2 regions of the Peptacetobacter sp. AB845 genome follow, and region 2 is predicted to be linked to the other one. Evidence: riboswitches for the same ligand, from Rfam matches in the RefSeq annotation. Region 2 holds a riboswitch; the other holds the start of a gene.
The links. Region 2 has a riboswitch for thiamine pyrophosphate ahead of thiM (hydroxyethylthiazole kinase). Riboswitches for the same ligand answer to the same signal wherever they lie in the genome.

Region 1 (3,423 bases), 300 kb from region 2:
CTTCTTTAGCAGATATTTTCTTTTCATTTAGAAAAATATCCATTATTTTTAACCGCCTCCAACGAAAGCTATTAATTCCACCATAGCTTCTTTATCTGGTATATAAGTATCGTATTCAGATTCATCTACTATTTTCATATCTATCTCAACAACTACTCTATTCCTATCTATTTTGTAGTTATCTAATATCTGGGAAACAGTAGTCCCTTCTGGAAACTGTACTTCTTTTCCATTAACTTTCATATATTGCACCTCCATTTCGTTGCAATATTTATTAATTTATCTTAATAATTATATATTTTATCTTTAATAAATAATTCTAAATATACAATATCATTTAATTACTTACATAAATATTAGTCAAATACTAAATCCACTTCTTCACCATTGAATATTTTATTAACTGTTCTAAGTGCACACATTTTTCCGCACATAGTACAGCTATCTTCGTGTTCTGGTTTAGAAGAATCTCTGTATTTTCTTGGTTTTTCTGGATCTAATGCTAATTCGAACATTGTAGCCCAATCTAATTCTGCTCTAGCTTTAGACATAGCGTTGTCCCATTCTCTAGCACCTTTTATTCCTTTTGCTATATCTCCTGCATGTGCTGCTATTTTTGTTGCAACTATACCTTCTTTCATGTCATTTAAATCAGGTAATCTTAAGTGTTCTGCTGGAGTAACGTAGCATAAGAAGTCTACACCTTTAGATGCTGCAAGTGCACCACCTATTGCACTAGTTATATGGTCATATCCTGGAGCAACATCTGTTACTAGAGGTCCAAGTACATAGAATGGAGCTTCATGACATAATTTCTTTTCTAACATTACGTTAGCTTCTATTTCGTTTATTGCCATGTGTCCTGGCCCTTCTATCATAACCTGTACATTTCTTTCCCAAGCTCTCTTAGTAAGTTCTCCTAAGTTTATAAGTTCCTGTATCTGAGCGTAGTCAGTAGCATCTGCTATAGAACCTGGTCTACAAGCATCTCCTAAGCTTAGAGTAACGTCGTATTTTTCGCATATATCAAGTATTTTATCGAAGTTAGTTAGCATAGGGTTTTCTTTATTATTCATGTACATCCATCCAAATAATAGAGAACCTCCTCTTGATACTATATGAGTTAATCTCTTATCTTTAGCTATTCTATCTCCTATTTCTTTAGTAAGACCTGCGTGTATTGTCATAAAGTCTACACCATCTTTTGCATGCTGTTCTATAACCTGTAAGAACTGTTCTTCTGTTATTTTTACTAATGCAGTTTCAGTAAATCCAACAGCATCATACATAGGAACAGAACCTATCATTGCTGGAGATATTTCTACTACTTTTTCTCTGAATTCTCTTGTTTTACCATAGTTACTAAGGTCCATTATAGCTTCTGCTTTCATTTCTATAGCAGTTTTAACTTTTTCTAATTCCCGGTCTATATCTTTACAGTCTCTTGATATACCAAGGTTTACGTTTATTTTAGTTTTTAATCCTTTACCTATACCTTCTGGGCTAAGTGATTTATGATTTTTGTTAGCTGGGATAACTACTTTCCCCTGAGCAATTAATTCTCTTAATTCCTCTACGTCCATCATTTCTTTATCAGCAACTATTTCCATTTCTTTAGTTATTATACCTTTTCTAGCTGCATCAAGCTGTGTAGTGTAAGTCATACAAATACCTCCATTTTTTGTATATTGAAAGCAATTTTTGCTCTCTTATCTGATTTTTTGCAAATAAAAAAGTGCTTCCCTTACTTAGGAAAGCACTTTCATCTTCTATATTAGTTTTGTACTTTTTATTTGTTGTACTCAAACTTTTACTCTATTGAAAATTATTCTACCAGCTTCCCTTCGCAAGCATTATCTTGATCAGGTGTTTAGGGTTTGTAAGTTTTTGGCTTTCTCTCTCAGCTGACCTTATTTCAGCGCCCCTAGCGTCGATATTATGTTTTTAACACTTCACTTAATAAATGGTGAAGACTTTTTCATTTGATTTGAGTATATCATAACAAATTAATTTGTTCAAACATTTTATTTTTTGATTTATAAAACTTTAGTATAAAATACTAAAAATCTATTTATAAAAAATATCAAATATCTAGCTCTAATTAAATATATCTATTAGTTAGCTTTATATTATATTAGTTGGTTTTATGTTATATTAATTGGCTTTATCTTCTTTATGCCAGTATTCAACATTTTCTAATCCTTCTATTCCATCAACATAGAATTCAGGGTCTTTTATACCTGCTTTTTTCTGTTTAGTATAATCTTCTAATGCTATATATGCATATTTTCCTAATTTAGCTATAACTATCATGTTGATGATTGCCATAAATGCCATAAATAAGTCAGCTAAATCCCAAACAACCTGAAGTTTTGCTATTGAACCGAAGAATACCATACCACAAACTAAAACTCTGTATACATTTAAAGCACCTTTGCTTTCAGTTACGAACTGTATATTAGATTCTCCATAGTAGTAGTTACCAACTATTGAACTAAATGCAAATAGGAATATACATAATGCTAAGAATATACCACCTATTGGTCCTATATGTGCAGTAAGAGCTTCCTGAGCTAAAGCTATACCTTCATTTCCACTTGTTGCATATCCATTGTAAAGTAATACCATAAATGCTGTACAAGAACATATTATTATAGTATCTGTAAATACACCTAATGTCTGTATTAATCCCTGTTTAACTGGATGAGAAACTTCTGCTGTTGCAGCTGCATTAGGAGCAGAACCCATACCAGCTTCATTAGAGAATAGACCTCTCTTAACACCAGTTAAAAGAACTGTCATAAATCCTGCACTTGTTCCTGCTATCATCTGTCTTGGTTTAAAAGCATCTGCAACTATTGTAGATATAAGTTCTGGGAATTTTCCTATGTTTAAAACAACTATTCCTATAGCAACTAATATGTACAGACCTGCGAATACAGGAACTATTACTTCTGAAACTTTAGCAACTCTGTGCACTCCACCGAATATTACAAGTGCTGTAAGAACTGCTAACACTATACCTATTACCATATATTCAACATGGAATACATTGTTGAAAGCTAATGATAAAGTATTTGACTGAACAGAGTTAAATACGAATCCGTAAGTTATACTTATTAATATTGTAAATATTATTCCTAACCATCTCATATTAAGTCCCTGTTCAATATAATAAGCTGGACCACCTTTGTAAGCTGTTCCATTTTTAACTTTGTATATCTGAGCTAATGTACTTTCAACAAAGCTTGATGCAGATCCTATTAAAGCCATTATCCACATCCAGAATATTGCACCTGGCCCACCACCTGCTATTGCAAGTGCTATACCAGCTATGTTACCTGTACCAACTCTTGATGATGTACTTATACAAAATGCCTGGAATGAAGATATTTTACCTTCTTTTTTAGCATTTTTATTAGC
Region 2 (3,423 bases):
AGCGATGTATTTATATCTAAAAAATTCGCTAAAGACCCAGCTGTAGATGTAGAAAACTTAAGCGAAGAAGAATCTGAAAGACTTAAAAACTTAATAGACAAAGGTGTTCTATTCTTACATGTACCTAAAAAGCCTATCGTTGAACAGTGGGATAAAGAATTTGATACTTTAGTTTCTGAGGAAGCAAAAGAAAATAAAAAGAACTACTCTGACCAGTTTAAATGGCATTTATTTAGCTTTGACCTTCTACCTGCTCTTACAGGTGACGAAGCAAAAGCAGCTTTTGATAAAGAAGAAAAACATGAGATTTACCTATTCTTTGAATATGCAGAACAAACATATATAATTGGAAACGCAAATTTACTTACTTCAAAAGATATAGATGAGTTGTTTGAAAAAAGCGATTTAGAATCATCAGATTTCTATTTCTTTGATCCACTAAACAGTTGGACTTATGTAATACCTCACGAAGAAGAACTAGGACCATACTTCTACAAAGCTAAATAATTTTATAGAATGTGGTAAAAAAATAATTTAAAATAATAAATTTTAATCAATTTATATTTATTTTTAAAATAAATTTCACCTTATTTTAAAATTTTTCTGAGGAGGAATCTAACATGATAATAGAAACAGTACTTGGAGATATAACAAAACAAACAGACGTAGAAGCAATCGTAAATGCAGCAAACAACAGCCTTTTAGGAGGGGGCGGTGTAGATGGGGCAATACATCGTGCAGCAGGCCGAGAACTTTTAGCAGAATGTAGAACACTAAACGGATGTGAAACAGGGGAAGCAAAAATAACATCTGCATACAAACTACCTTGTAAATACGTAATTCATACAGTTGGTCCAATATACAGAGGTGGGAACTTTGGCGAACAACAACTACTTGCAAATGCGTATAAAAACTCTATGAAACTAGCATTAGAAAACAAAATTCGTACTATTGCATTTCCGTCAATCTCAACTGGGGTATATAGCTATCCTTTAGAAGAAGCTGCAGAAATAGCAGTAAAAACAGTAAATGACTTCTACATGGAGCATCAAAATGAATTTGATTGCATAAGATTTGTATTGTTTGATGATAGAACAAAACAAGCTTATGATAATGCAATAAATAAAATTAGAAAAGGTTGCTTATAGGATCTGCATTCCTATACCTAGGAACAAATGCAAAAAATAAAATATAAAACTTATAAGGGCTATTACAATAACTTGTAATAGCTCTTTTTTAGTAACTGATGTATGATAAGTAAAATTTTTCCCAATATACATCTATTTTTTTAATTATACTATCTTCTCTATACATGCAAAACTGAATGAAAAAGGTTGTTACAACTCTTTTGCTAGCAAGACTATTTTTGCTTTGAATTACAATATACAAACGGCTTACAAATTTATTGTATCCTAAACGACAGAATAAAATGATGGATGCCAAATGCATTTTTCCTAATATGCATCTCTTTTACTCAGAATTATATCAATTCGAACTCGACTATCTGGAGACGGCTCACAACTTTGAAATGTGTTACTCTAACAGTGTGAGCCGTCGAAGCCAGGAGGTGAGAATGATATAATTTTGAGTAAAAAAAGAGATGCCATTAGAAAAATCCATTGGCATCCTCAATTATTCAAAGTGTCCCTGACAGGAATTGAACCTGCGACACCCGCTTTAGGAGAGCGGTGCTCTATCCTGCTGAGCTACAGAGACATATTTTAAATCTTATATAACTAATAACATATTAAATATTATATCACTAAAAATATTACTTTTCAAAAAAAATTCCTGCTCTTTCCTTTATTTTTAACATCAAAACTTCTACACAATTGAAAAAAACGATTATCTATGCTATCATTTAACTAGTTGAATTTTTAAAATAATTTAAAATCAAGCAGGGGAGCTTTTTCGGCTGAGAGTAGGTAAAACCTAGACCCTTAACCTGATTTGGATAATGCCAACGTAGGGAGAAGATAAGATATTAAACACGAGCCTTGTTGGTTTCGTGTTTTTTTATTTTTAAAATCTCTCTCAATACTAAAAGACTGGGGGAATTAAAATGTTAAAATCAACTATCGAAAATGTAAGAGAAATATCACCACTTATCCACAACATCACTAATTACGTTACTGTAAACGATGTTGCAAATATAATATTAGCATGTGGTGCAAGCCCTATCATGGCCGACGATTCTGAGGAAGTTGAGGATATAACTTCTGTGTGTACTGCTTTAAATATCAATATCGGTACACTTAACAGAAATACAATCCCTTCTATGATATTAGCTGGTAAAAAAGCAAATGAATTAAATCACCCAACTGTACTAGATCCTGTTGGTGTAGGTGCGAGTGCTTTAAGAAATAAAACTGCTAAAGAACTTCTTGAAAATGTGAAATTCTCTGTAATAAGAGGAAATGTTTCAGAAATAAAATTCTTAGCTACTGGTATTGGAGCTGGAAAAGGTGTCGATGCAGCTGTTGGAGATGCAGTTACTGAAGAAAATCTTGATTCTATGGTAGAATTTGCAAAATCATTTTCAAAAGAAACAGGTAGTATAATTGCAATAACTGGTGCTATCGACTTGGTTGCAGATGCTGAAAGATGCTTTGTGATTAGAAATGGTAGAGCCGAAATGGGAAAAATAACTGGAACTGGATGCCAGCTTTCTGGATTAATTGCATCATTTATCGCTGCAAATCAGGACAACATGCTTGAAGCAACTGCAGCTGCTGTAATAGATATGGGACTTTCTGGAGAAATTGGTTGGTCTAATATGGAAAAAACTGATGGAAACTCTACTTACAGAAATAGAATAATCGATGCTATATATAATATGGATGCTAAAACATTGGAAGAAGGTGCTAAATTTGAAATCAAATAGTTTATTAAATGAAAATAACTTAAAGTCAAATAATTTAAATAACATTGATATAAATAATTCAAAAGCAAGTAATATAAATCCAAAAGATTTACAGTTATATGCTATAACTGACAGACATTGGCTAAACGGAAGAACTCTTGCTGAACAGGTAAGAGAATGTCTTGAAGGTGGGGCTACTATACTTCAAATAAGAGAAAAAAATCTTCCAGAAGATGAATTTTTAGAAGAAGCAAAGGAAGTTCAGGCTCTTTGCAAAGAATTTAAAATACCATTTATCGTAAATGATAATATAAATACCGCAGCCGAAATAAAAGCTGACGGTGTTCATGTTGGTCAGGAAGATATGGATGCTAAAAAAGTTAGAGATATGCTTGGAGAAAATGCAATTTTAGGTGTATCTGCATCCACTGTTGAAGAAGCTTTAAAAGCTGAAAAAGACGGAGCTGACTATCTTGGTGTTGGGGCAGTCTTCCCTACTTCTACTAAAGGAGATGCTGACAGCGTAACATTTGAAACATTAAAAGAAATATGTGAAACTG

Region 1: linked by a shared signal. The riboswitch ahead of thiC (phosphomethylpyrimidine synthase ThiC) and the one ahead of thiM (hydroxyethylthiazole kinase) in region 2 are both predicted to bind thiamine pyrophosphate.

Annotation. Positions count from the first base shown of each region.
Region 1 is NZ_CP180001.1:1,500,973-1,504,395, reverse strand. Features, by position in the region: gene thiF (sulfur carrier protein ThiS adenylyltransferase ThiF) at 1-43, opposite strand, end outside; gene thiS (sulfur carrier protein ThiS) at 49-243, opposite strand; gene thiC (phosphomethylpyrimidine synthase ThiC) at 357-1,664, opposite strand; TPP riboswitch at 1,823-1,936, opposite strand; gene ACK2WO_RS07110 (alanine/glycine:cation symporter family protein) at 2,155-3,423, opposite strand, start outside.
Region 2 is NZ_CP180001.1:1,800,963-1,804,385, forward strand. Features, by position in the region: gene ACK2WO_RS08385 (DUF4275 family protein) at 1-507, shown strand, start outside; gene ACK2WO_RS08390 (O-acetyl-ADP-ribose deacetylase) at 621-1,148, shown strand; tRNA gene ACK2WO_RS08395 (tRNA-Arg) at 1,643-1,716, opposite strand; TPP riboswitch at 1,890-1,989, shown strand; gene thiM (hydroxyethylthiazole kinase) at 2,063-2,884, shown strand; gene thiE (thiamine phosphate synthase) at 2,862-3,423, shown strand, end outside.